Regions from separate parts of the Mesorhizobium sp. M7A.F.Ca.MR.176.00.0.0 genome, predicted to be linked through region 2. Evidence: predicted binding sites of a transcription regulator. Region 2 holds the regulator's gene; each other region holds the start of a gene.
What was found. Region 2 encodes LexA, which represses DNA repair genes until DNA is damaged. Its sites were predicted from a motif close to TGTTCNNNNTGTGTTCNG; they were not measured.

Region 1: a site for LexA is predicted at 1,681-1,698, ahead of EOB59_RS31455 (metallopeptidase family protein). Genes of this name have one in related genera too.
Region 3: a site for LexA is predicted at 1,600-1,617, ahead of EOB59_RS13020 (UvrD-helicase domain-containing protein). Genes of this name have one in related genera too.

Annotation. Positions count from the first base shown of each region.
Region 1 covers NZ_RZTC01000157.1:2,263-6,466, forward strand. The annotation lists gene EOB59_RS31445 (TetR/AcrR family transcriptional regulator) at 1-494, shown strand, start outside; gene EOB59_RS31450 (XRE family transcriptional regulator) at 587-868, opposite strand; gene EOB59_RS31455 (metallopeptidase family protein) at 1,117-1,539, opposite strand; gene EOB59_RS31460 (hypothetical protein) at 1,722-2,744, shown strand; gene EOB59_RS31465 (DUF6504 family protein) at 2,686-4,161, shown strand; partial or broken gene EOB59_RS31470 (error-prone DNA polymerase) at 4,158-4,204, shown strand, end outside.
Region 2 covers NZ_RZTC01000015.1:37,569-41,772, forward strand. The annotation lists gene EOB59_RS07765 (ComEC/Rec2 family competence protein) at 1-2,117, shown strand, start outside; gene lexA (transcriptional repressor LexA) at 2,111-2,851, opposite strand; gene kynU (kynureninase) at 3,261-4,204, opposite strand, start outside.
Region 3 covers NZ_RZTC01000031.1:28,739-32,942, reverse strand. The annotation lists gene EOB59_RS13025 (glucose/quinate/shikimate family membrane-bound PQQ-dependent dehydrogenase) at 1-1,405, opposite strand, end outside; gene EOB59_RS13020 (UvrD-helicase domain-containing protein) at 1,657-4,204, shown strand, end outside.

The DNA.
Region 1 (4,204 bases), on a different contig from region 2:
CCGCGGTCGCCGAACAGGCCATGAACCGGCTGACAGAGGCCGTTGCCAATGCACTTTCAGAAGTCGACAGCGCGGATCCCATCGTGGCCTTCGAAGCAATCGGACAAGGCTATCTGGAGTGGGCGATCGCCAATCCCACGCATTTCCAGATTATCAGTTCCCGAACGCTGATTGATTTCGACGCGTCGGACAGTCTTCGCGGTCAGAATGAGGCCATTCGCCGGAAGATGATCGACCTGCTGACTCAGGCGCAACACCAGGGTCGGCTGGCTGCGAACACGGACTTCGATCATCTGGTTCTTGCCGCTCGTGCCTTTGTCTATGGGTTGGCACGAATGGTGGTTGATGGTCATTTTCCGGAGTGGCATCCGTCCGAGCCGCCATCGCTCGCCGTGCGCAAGGCGCTGCATCTTTTTATCAGCCGAATGGCCAACGTATCTGAAGCGAGATCCCAAGAACCCTTGCCGCCGCTGAGTTCTGGACCGACTGGATAGGAATGGACAATTCACGTGACGCAGGAAGCAGGGTGCAAATGCCTACCTGCGGCTTAGTGCTCGCGGACAGTAGCGCCGCAACCCACCACTAATCAGGCAGCCTCGGCGATATCGAGGCGCACGGTAAGTCCGGCCCGTGCCGCAAGGTTGATCAACGTATCCAGGCTGAAATTCGCGATCCTGCCCCGGAGGAGGTCGCTAAGGCGCGGCTGCGTGATTCCGAGCCGCTCGGCTGCTTCGGCCTGGGTAGCGTTCCAACTCCGCACCCGCTGTTCAATCGCGATCAGCAAGTTGGAGCGCATGGTCATGTTGGCGGCCTCGGCCGGAGTATCTTCCAGCGCGTCCCACACATTTTCAAAGCTCTGACGTTCCATCGTCACGCCTCCCTTCGTCATTCTAGGGCGCAGCAGTCGCAAAGCGACTGCGGAGACCCTAGGATCCATGCCGTGACCTTCGCCGAGGGGCATAGCAGATCAGGATTAGAGCCTGTTTTCACCGAAACCTATTGTAAGCTTTCAGTACGGCACCGCCGGAGCACTGTACCAACATCACGGCATGGATCCTAGGGTCTGCGCGCGTCGCTCCGCTCCTTGCTCCGCCCTAGGATGACGAAGGTGCGGGGCTACTCCGCCGCCTCTTCGATCTTCTCCATATCATCGTCCGACAGCCCGAAATGGTGGCCGATCTCGTGGATCAGCAAGTGGGTGACGATGTCGCCCAGTGTCTCTTCGTTTTCGGACCAGTAGTCGAGGATGGCGCGGCGGTAGAGCGTGATGCGGTTCGGGCCTTCGCCGGTCTGCGGGTTCCAGCGCTCGGCGATGCCGCGTCCCTCGAACAGGCCGAGCAGGTCGAAGGGCGTTTCCAGCGACAGATCGTCCATGATCTCGTCGGTCGGGAACTCGGCGATCTGGATGACGATCTCGCCGGTCAGCTTGCGGAAATCCTCCGGCAGATGGGCGTACGCCTCCAGCGCCAGGAACTCCATTTCGTCCATCGAGGGCGAGAGTTCGTCGTGCCAGGTGCGGGTCTTGTAGATGCGGGCCATGCTTTGTCCTTTGATCCCGGCATATAGGCTTTCGCACCGGAATCGGCAAATGAACGGGCCGATGCGCCTGCGCCACCCATGCGGAGAGGAATAAATTCCCCATGACTCCGCTTGACTCTTCCGACGGCCTCTGGAATCTATAGGAACATAACAGGAACAATTGTGAGTGGAAGCTGACCGTCATGGCGATGACCGCCGTGGCGCGGGAGACTGTTTTTGCCCTGCGCCGCCAGATCGCGAAAATCGAGGGAACGCTGCCCGAGCGCTTGGCTGCGCCGGCTGCCGCGACCTTCGATGCTGACGTCAACACCGATCTCACAATCGTCAGGCGCGGCATTGCCGCGGCGTTGCCGGATGCGTTCCTGCCCATCGGCGTCGAGCGTCTTGATGCCGCCCTGAGTGGTGGTCTGCCGAAGGCCGCCCTGAGCGAAATCCATGGGCTGGAAACCCGCGATGCCGGGGCCGTCGCCGGCTTCGCTTTGTCGCTCATCAGCCTGATCCTCAAGCAAACGCCGGGATTGCCGGTGCTGTGGATCGGCACATCGGAGATTTTCCGCGAGGCGGGCTTTCCCTATGCCAGGGGGCTTCATGCCGCGTTCGGCATCGAGCCGGAGCAATTGCTGTTTTCCGAGGCGCCAAAGCTTGTCGATGCGCTGTGGGTCGCCGAGGAGGCGGCCCGGATGACGGCGCTCGCCGCCGTCATTCTGGAAATTCGCGGCAATCCGCAGCGGCTGAACCTGACCGCGACGCGCCGGCTGAATGCAAGGGCGCAAGGCGCCGGCCGGCCGGTGTTCCTGCTGCGGCAGGCGGCCGAGCCCGAGCCGACGGCGGCACCTGTTCGCCTGATTGTCACGTCGGCGCCGGCGGTGCCGCGCAACACCATTGCCGGGCCGCTCGCCGGCTCGATCGGCCGCCCGGCCTTTGCCCTCAACATCGGCAAAAGCCGCACGGCCCTGCCTGGACAATTCACACTGGAGTGGAACCCCGATGAACTCGCATTCGATGAAAGAACAGGCGGGGAAAGAGACCGGGCAAAGAATCCTGTCCCTGTGGTTTCCCTATCTGGCAGTGGAAAGGATCCTGCGGCAGCGTCTGGGGCGGTCCTGGCGTTCCCGGCCGTCGGATCACCCCTCTCACCCGCCGCTCGTGATCAGCCATCGAGACCGCAACGCGCAGCGCATCTCGGCCCTCGACGAGCGGGCTGAGGCCCTGCACCTGAAGCGCGACATGGGCATTGCCGATGCGCGCGCCATGCATCCGTCGATCGACGTTGTCGAGGCCGATCCGGAAGCCGACCGCCGCCTGCTCGAAGGCCTTGCCGACTGGTGCGACCGCTACACGCCGCTGGTGGCGCTGGACGGGGCGGACGGTCTGTTTCTCGACGTCACCGGCTGCACCCATCTGTTCGGCGGCGAACGCGCCATGCTGGACGAGATCCTGTCGCGCTTCTTCCATCAGGGTTTCGATGTCCGAGCCGGGCTTGCCGCGACGCCTGGCGCGGCCTGGGCGGCGGCACGCTTTTGCAGTGACCGCATCATTGTGTCAGGCGAGGAGGAAGCGCTGCTGGCACCCCTGCCGCTGGCCGCACTGCGCATCGAGCCGGCGACCCGCACCAGCCTGGAAAGCGTCGGCCTGCGCACGGCGGGCGCCGTCATGGCGGCACCGCGCGCGCCGCTCGCCCGCCGCTTTGGCGCCTTGCTGCTCCTGCGCCTCGACCAGGCGCTTGGCCGTCTCGACGAAGCGGTGTCGCCGCGCCTTCCCGTCGCGCCGCTTTCGGTCGAACGCCACCTCGCCGAACCCGTCACCCTGACCGAGGACATCGAACGGCTGGTGGGCATGCTGGCGGCGACCTTGAAAACCGATCTCGAACGCCGCGGCGAGGGTGCCAGGACGCTGGCGCTGCTGCTCTTCCGCGTCGACGGCGCCGTCAGCCGCATCGCCATCGGCACCTCGCGGCCGATGCGCGAACCCATGCTGATCCAGAAACTGTTCCATGAGAGGCTGGCCGCGCTCGAGCAGGATATCGATGCCGGCTATGGTTTCGATCTGGTGCGGCTCTCGGTGCTGGCGGCAGCCACCTTCGACATGCAGCAGGCCGATCTGACTGGCGAAACGACCGACGACGGTGCCGATATCGCGCTGTTCGCCGACCGCATCCGCGCCCGGCTCGGCGAGGGCGCGGTTCTCCGGCCGGTCGCGGTCGAGAGCCATCTGCCGGAGCGCGCCGTCGCCACGATCCCCTTCACCGAAGCGCCGCGCCGGACCACGCCGCCGAAAAAGCCCGGCAGGCTGCAGGCACCACAAACCATTTTTCCGCCGGAACGGCCAATCCGGCTGTTCCGCTCGCCCGAACCCATCGATGTGCCGGCCACTGAAATGCCGGAAGGACCACCGTTGAACTTCCGCTGGCGCCGCGCGCTCTACCGGGTCACGCGTGCCGAAGGGCCAGAACGCATCGCCGCCGAATGGTGGCGGGAAGCGCCAAGCGACGAGGCGGCATCGACGCGCGACTATTTCCGTATCGAGGACGCCGATGGTCGCCGCTATTGGCTCTACCGGCAAGGTCTTTATGGCAACACGCAGGTCCCGCCGCGCTGGTTCATGCATGGTGTCTTCGCATGAACGCGCTGACCGTCATCCCCTATGCCGAGTTCGGCATCCAGTC
Region 2 (4,204 bases):
CCGACTTTGCGAGACCTGTCGCGGTTGTCATCTTGACGGGGATTTGTGCGCTGGTCTCGCGCTCATGGCCAAAGACCCATCTGTGTTTCATGGCGGCGCTTTTGTGCGCCCTAGGACTGCTTGCTGCCAAGGTCGAGACGTGGCGTGCGGGCACACAAATGTTGGGCTCGGAAATCTCGACGCAGGTGACCGGCCGCGTCGTCTCGCTCGACCGGATGGAAACTGGCCGTATCCGGCTGACCATCGACGTGACATCGACCGCAAGACCGAAACTGCGCTATGCGCCGGAACGGGTGCGGCTTTCGGCACGCAAGATCCCGGCTGACGTGACCGCAGGCTCCCTCATCACTGGATATGCCAAGCTTTTGCCGCCGACCGGGCCGGTGCGGCCGGACAGCTATGATTTCTCCTTCGACAGCTATTTTGCCGGCATCGGCGGCAGCGGGTTCTTTCTCGGCAACCCCAAGCTTGTCGTCAGCGATGGTGGCGACATGTCGCTGCCGGCCCGAATTTCCTCTAGCGTGGAAAATGCCCGCGAGGCCATCGCCGACCATATCAGGGCGAGCGTCGGCGGCGCCGAAGGCGAGATCGCCGCGGCGCTGATCGTCGGCGTGCGCGCCGGCATTCCCGATGACATCAATGAGGCGATGCGACGTACCGGCATCTACCACATCATCTCGATTTCGGGACTGCACATGGCGCTGGTCGCAGGCACCATCATGGGCTTGCTGCGCGGCGCCTTCGCGTTGTTTCCCGACTTTTCCGCGCGTCGCCCGGTCAAGAAGTATGCCGCCGTCGCCGCACTGTTCTCGATCGCGGCCTATCTCATCATCTCTGGAGTCGTCGTTGCCGCCGAGCGCAGCTTCATCATGCTGGCGGTGATGCTGATTGCCGTGCTGTTCGATCGAGCAGCACTCACCATGCGCAATCTGGCGATCTCGGCGATCGCCGTCATCGTGGTGTCGCCGCATGAGGTGGTCGGCCCGAGTTTTCAGATGTCGTTCGCCGCGACCGCGGCTCTGGTCGGCGCCTATGCCGGCTGGGCCGTTCACCGCGCGGGAAAAGCAAGACCGCCGCCCCCAAAGCGATCCATGCCCGGTTTCCTGACGCGAAAGTTCGTGCTCGCGGCAACCGGCCTTGCCATGACCTCCATCATCGCCGGCAGCGCCACGACGCTGTTTGCCATCTGGCATTTTCAGCGTGTGTCGCCGCTCAGCCTGTTCGCCAATCTGGCGGTTATGCCGATCGTCACCGTCGTCATGTTCCTGGCTGTCGCAAGCGCGCTGCTGATGCCTTTCGGATTGGATTGGCCGGCCCTCTACCTGATGGGCAAGGGTCTGACGGTGATGATCGCCATATCGGGTTGGATCTCCGAACGTTCGCCTGTCGATGCGGTTGGGCTGATTTCGCAGCAATCTGTCCTGCTGGTGACAATTGCCCTAGTCATCGCGACAATGGCGACAACTTGGCTGCGGCTCGCTGCTCTGCCATTCGCGCTGGCAGGCTTGCTGACCGTCTCGGATACGCGCACGCCGGATGTGCTGATCTCGGAGGACGCCCGACTGGTTGCCTTGCCGATCGGCGGTGGCGAACTCGCCGTCAGCCGCGCTCGGCCGAACGAATTCACCGTCGACAACTGGAAACGCGCACTAATATCCGAAACCATCGTCGTGCCGGAGGTGTTCGACAAGGGCGACGGGCAATTCGACGTCGCGGATGCCGTTGAGCTACCGCCGGGATCGCCGTTCTATTGCACCTCAGGCGTCTGCGTGGCCAGGCACACGTCCGGTGCGATCATTGCCTATGTCGAGGACCGCAAGGACACCTGGAAAGCCTGCGGTTTCGCCGAGCTGATCGTCATCAATGACGCCACCGCGTATGACGCCTGTCACAACCCGCTGGTTCTCGTCATCACCAAGCGGCAACTGGCTCGCAAAGGCAGTGCCGCGATCTTCTTCGATCGCCAATCGGCGACCACGCCGGCGACGATCAGCTTCGCCGTGGACAGCCCATACCGGCCCTGGCATGCGCAACGCAAATTCTCGCGCGAGGCGAGGGGGCTGCCACCCTTCAAGAGACCCGAGAAGCCAGTGGCTGAAACGCAGCCGCCTCAGTAGCGGCGGATCAGGCCAACGAGCTTGCCTTGCACCTTGACCCTGTCCGGCCCGAAAATACGGGTTTCATAGGCTGGATTGGCGGCTTCGAGAGCAATCGAAGCGCCCTTGCGGCGGAACCGCTTCAGCGTCGCTTCCTCTTCATCGACCAGCGCCACGATGATCTCGCCGGGGTTCGCCGTGTCGGCATTGCGGATGATGACGGTGTCGCCGTCGAAGATACCGGCCTCGATCATCGAGTCGCCCTTGACCTCCAGCGCATAGTGGGCACCGCCCATGATCATGTCCGGCGGCACCGAGATCGAATGCGTCTGATGCTGGATGGCATCGATCGGCACACCGGCGGCGATACGGCCCATGACCGGGATCGACACGGCGGAGACCGCATCGTCATCATTGCCGGGCGAGGGCATCCGCGAAGGCGCCGGCTTGATCTGCCGGCCAAGGGCACCACCCTGACCGAGACTGCCCTGGATGACGCTTGGCGAAAACTTCTTTGCCGCGTTGAGGCCGGGCGCGATCGAGTCCGGCAATCGCAGCACTTCCAGCGCGCGTGCCCGGTTGGGCAACCGGCGAATAAAGCCGCGCTCCTCAAGTGCGGTGATCAGCCGATGAATCCCGGATTTGGAGGCAAGGTCGAGCGCCTCCTTCATCTCGTCGAAGGATGGCGGAATGCCGCTCTCCTTCAGGCGTTCATGGATGAACATCAGCAGTTCATGTTGCTTGCGTGTCAGCATGGCGGCCCCCAGATTACCTGAAACCAGAATCGAAAAACAAACCCAGAACAAACACTATCTGTTCCAGTTGTGTTCTGCAACCGTTTAAAGTTTAATGAATTTGTTAAGGCTGCTGAAATTATTTGGGCTTGCCAGCGGGTCGCGATCGACAGGCGCCAACCACGGCAATGCGCCTGCTCACATTGAAATCATTATGGTTAATGACCTGTGGCTCATCCTCGACCCAAGGCTTGGCATCATCTGCCGATCGACCTCCACAAGGGACGCTATCAATCTTCGGGACGTTCGTTTGCCGTGAACGAAACGGAGCCAAAACGCCAACGTCTGTTGGCATTTGTGGCTGGAATTCAGCCCTCCGTCATCCGCCGGGCAGTGAGGGCGGCGACGGCAAATCGCGGAGATCGTTGCGTCAGGTAACGGCTTCCTTGACGGCGAAACGCTGGTCCTTCCATGCGCCCGTGCGCAGAATATCCTCCAGCACCTCAACCGCCAGCCACACATCCTTGTAGCCGACATAGAGCGGCGTGAAGCCGAAACGGATGGTCGATGGCGCGCGAAAATCACCGATGACGCCGCGCTCGATCAGCGCCCGCATGATTTGATAGCCGTGATCGTGAAGGAACGACACCTGGCTGCCGCGCCTGGTCGCGTCGCGGGTGGTCTCCAGCGTGAGGCCATAGGCGCCGCACTTTGCTTCGACGAGCTGGATGAACAGTTCCGTCAGCGCGACGCTCTTTTTTCGCAATGCCGCCATGTCGACGTCGTTCCAGATGACAAGCGCGCCTTTGAGCGCCCGCATCGACAGGACCGGCTGGGTGCCGCACAGAAAGCGGCGGATACCGGTGCCGGCAACATACCCCCGTTCGAAGGCAAAGGGCCGCGCATGGCCCCACCAGCCGCTGAGCGGCTGGCTGATATCGCCGTGATGGCGCTGCGCGGCATAGATGAAGGCCGGTGCGCCCGGACCGCCGTTGAGGTACTTGTAAGTGCAGCCGATGGCGAAATCGGCATTTGCCTGATCGAGCTCGACGGGCAGGGCGCCGGCGGTGTGGCATAGATCCCAGACGATCAGCGCTCCGGCCGCATGAGCCTTGCGCGTCAGCGCCGCCATGTCGCGCAGTTCACCCGATTTGTAGTTGACGTGGTTGACCAGCACCACCGCGACGTTTTCGTCGATCAGCTCTTCGATGGTGGGCGCGTCGACGCCCGCGAGGCGCAGCAGGACGCCGTCCCGTGTCGAGGCCACCCCTTCGGCGATGTACAGGTCGGTGGGGAAACTGTCACCCTCGGCGACGATGACCGACCGGCCCGGCCGCATCTCCAGCGCCGCATGCAGCACCTTGTAGATGTTGG
Region 3 (4,204 bases), on a different contig from region 2:
CGTCGGGTTTGGTGATGTCGATCAGGCTCGGCTGCGCCGGCACGTCCATGTCCCAGAGATCGTGGTGCACGGTCTGCCGCACCCAGCGCACCTGCCCGGTGTTAAGGTCGAGCGCGGTGATCGACGACGAGAACTTCTCGACATTGGCACTGCGCCCGGCGCCGAGCTGGTCCGGCGTCTGGTTGCCGAGCGGCACGTAGAGCAGGCCGAGCTTCTCGTCGGCGCTCGGCGTCGACCACATGTTGGGCGAGTTGGCGGTATAGGTCTGGCCGGCCGGCAGCGGCGTCGTCTGGTCCGGATTGCCGGAATCCCAGTTCCAAACTAGCGCGCCGGTGGCGGCGTCGTAGGCGCGGATGACGCCGGACGGCTCCTGCGTCGAATAATTGTCGTTGACCGCGCCGCCGACGATGATCTTGCCGCCTGAGATCAGCGGGGCCGAGGTCGAGTAATAATAGCCCGACTTCGGATAGGGCATGTTGGTCAGAAGGTTCAGCGTGCCGCCCTCGGCAAAAGCCGGGCAGATCTGCCCGTTGGCGGCATCGAGCGCGATCAGCCGCGCGTCCGAGGTCGGCAGGTAGACGCGGGTCGCACAGGGCTGCCCGGCGGCGCCGGCGGCATCGGCGTAATAGGCCACGCCGCGGCAGGTCTGGTGCTGGCGGTCCTTGTCGAGCTTGACCTTGGGATCGAAGCGCCATTTCTCCTTGCCGCTCGCGGCATCGATTGCGATGGCGAAATTATGCGGCGTGCAGATGTAGAGCGTGTCGCCGATCTTCAGCGGCGTCACCTGATAGGTGGTCTCGCCGACATCGTCGGGACCCTTCACGTCGCCGGTCTGGTAGGTCCAGGCGGGCTGCAGCTTGGCGACATTGTCCGGTGTGATCTGGTCGAGCGGCGAATAGCGCTGGCCGAACTGCGTGCGGCCGTAATAGTGCCATTCGCCGGCCGGCACATCATTGCCGAGATTGGCGTTGGCGACCACCTTGTCGGTGCCGAGTTCGCCGGCAATATCCTTCGGATCCGAAGTCATCGAATAACCGGCGACGGCTAATGATGCCAGCACGGCAAGGATCAGCGGCGCGCGTGCGTCAGGACCGACAAGACCCCGCCTCGCCCACGGCATCAGCAGCCACAAAGCGAGAAGCACGATGATGCCGCCGCGAGGCCCGAGTTCCCACCAGTCGAAGCCGGTTTCCCAGACCGCCCAGGCCAACGTGCCGAGCACGATCACCGCGTAGAGCCACAAAGCAGTCGACCTGCGCCGGTAAAGCAGCCAGGCGGCGATCAGGAAGGCAAGGCCAGCAACGACATAGTACCAGCTGCCGCCCAGCATCGCCAGGCGGATACCGCCGCCGCCGAGTGCCAGGCCGATGAGGAAAAGAATGAGGGAGGTGATGGTGACAGCCAAGATGATACTCCTTCGACTGTTGCGCTTTGCGGCGCTGCCATGGCAACCCGGCATTGCGTCGCTGCCCGAAGCACAACTTTCTCCCGACGGTCCCGCCTGTCAAGCATGGGCCTCAAGCGCAGGCGGTAATGGTCCATCGCCATTGGGATAACATCGACCGCACTGGGAGCGTGGGCAGCAATCGGGCACTTTAGCGGAACAAAACGTAGACAGTTCTGGTCTTTCCCCACCGAATCACTACATTCGGGGCAATGTCCGGCTTTTCCGAAGACATGCCCTTTTTCGACGAACCCAATGCGCGGCCCACGGCCCCGTCGGGCATCGCCGCGCGCGCCATGGCTGCCCGCAGCGGTCAAAACAACGCACCCGACTACCTGAAGGGCCTCAACCCGGAGCAGCGGCTAGCTGTTGAAACCACCGAAGGTCCGGTTCTGGTGCTGGCCGGAGCGGGCACCGGCAAGACCCGCGTGCTCACCACCCGCATCGCCCACATCCTCGCCACCGGCAAGGCGTTCCCGTCGCAGATCCTCGCGGTGACCTTCACCAACAAGGCCGCGCGCGAGATGAAGATCCGCATTGGCGTGCTGATCGGCGAAGGCAATGTCGAGGGCATGCCATGGCTCGGCACCTTCCACTCGATCGGCGTGAAGCTGCTTCGCAGACATGCCGAACTCGCCGGTTTGCGCTCCGACTTCACCATCCTCGACACCGACGACGTCGTGCGGCTGATCAAGCAGTTGATCCAAGCCGAAGGTCTGGACGACAAGCGCTGGCCGGCCAAGCAGTTCGCCCAGATGATCGACGGCTGGAAGAACAAGGGGCAAGGCCCGGCCGACATCGCCGAGGGCGACGCCCGCGCCTTCGCCAACGGCAAGGGCCGCGAACTCTACAAGGCCTATCAGGAGCGGCTGAAGACGCTGAACGCCTGCGATTTCGGCGACCTGCTGTGCCACCCGATCCGCATCTTCCGCGCCAATCCGGACGTGCTGAAGGAATACCACAGGCGCTTCAAATACATCCTCGTCGACGAGTATCAGGACACCAATACCGCGCAGTACATGTGGCTGCGCCTCCTGGCGCAGCGGCCTCAAGGCAAGCCGATCTCCCCCCTTGAGGGGGAGATGTCCGGCAGGACAGAGGGGGGCGCCTCGCGCCGACAGGCTGGAGGGACAGCGCCCCCCTCTGTCGCCTCCGGCGACATCTCCCCCTCTAGGGGGGAGATTGGGCGCTCTTCGGCCGAAACCCGCGCCACCGTAAACATCTGCTGCGTCGGCGACGACGATCAGTCGATCTATGGCTGGCGCGGTGCCGAGATCGACAACATCCTGCGCTTCGACAAGGATTTTCCCGGCGCCACCATCATCCGGCTGGAGCGCAACTACCGCTCGACCGCGCACATCCTTGGCGCTGCCTCCCACCTCATCGCCCACAATGAGGGCCGCTTCGGCAAGACGCTGTTCACGGACCGCAACGATCCCGAAGACGGCAAGGTGCATGTCCACGCCGCCTGGGATTCCGAGGAAGAAGCGCGCGCCGTCGGCGAGACCATCGAGACCTACCAGCGGCAAAAGCACAATCTCAACGACATGGCGATCCTGGTCCGCGCCTCCTTCCAGATGCGGGAGTTCGAGGACCGCTTCGTCACGCTCGGCCTCAACTACCGCGTCATCGGCGGCCCGCGCTTCTACGAGCGCATGGAGATCCGCGATGCGCTGGCCTTCTTCCGCGTCGTCGCGCAAGGCGCCGACGACCTCGCCTTCGAGCGCATCGTTAATGTGCCGAAGCGCGGCCTGGGCGAAGCCACCATCCGCCAGATCCACGACACCGCGCGTGCGCTGCGCATCCCGATGCTGGAGGCCGCCGCCAAGCTCGCCGAAAGCGACGAGCTGAAGCCGAAGCCGCGCGCGGCCTTGCGCGAAGTGGCCGCCAATTTCGAGCGCTGGCAAAAGGCCCTGGAAACCACACCGCACACCGAACTCGCCGAGACCATTCTCGAAGAGAGCGGCTACACCGACATGTGGAAGAACGACCGCTCGGTCGAAGCGCCCGGCCGGCTGGAAAACCTGAAAGAGCTGATCCGCTCTATGGAGGAGTACGAATCGCTGCGCTCCTTCCTCGAGCATGTCGCACTGGTCATGGACGCCGAGCAGAATGCCGGGCTCGACGCCGTCTCGATCATGACGCTGCATTCGGCCAAGGGCCTCGAATTCGAGACCGTCTTCCTGCCCGGCTGGGAGGAAGGCCTGTTCCCGCACCAGCGTGCGCTGGATGAAGGCGGCCGCTCCGGGCTGGAGGAAGAGCGCCGCCTTGCCTATGTCGGCCTGACCCGCGCCAAGAAGAACCTGCATCTTTGGTTCGTCTCCAACCGCCGCATCCACGGCCTGTGGCAGTCGACCATCCCGTCGCGCTTCCTCGAAGAATTGCCGAACGCCCATGTCGAGGTCGCTGAAAGCGGCAACAGCTACGGCGGCTACGGCAATTCCTATGGCGGCGGTTCCTTTGCCTCCGGCCGCGGCGGCCAGGGCGCCGGACGGCAGAACCCCTATGGCGCCTCGCGCTTCGACACTGTCGGCGCCGACGCCGAAAAATCCGGCGCCTTCTCCAACACCTATGCCACACCGGGCTGGCAGCGCGCGCAGGCCAACCGCACCGAGGCCACCGACCGCAATTGGGGCTCGCGCTCCGGCCATCAGGTCGAGCGCATCGGCTATGGCGAGACGGACAGCGGCTACGGCGCCGGCCGCACTTCGGTCAAGGGCCGCACCATCGACGGCGAACTGGTCGCCAAATCCGTCGCCG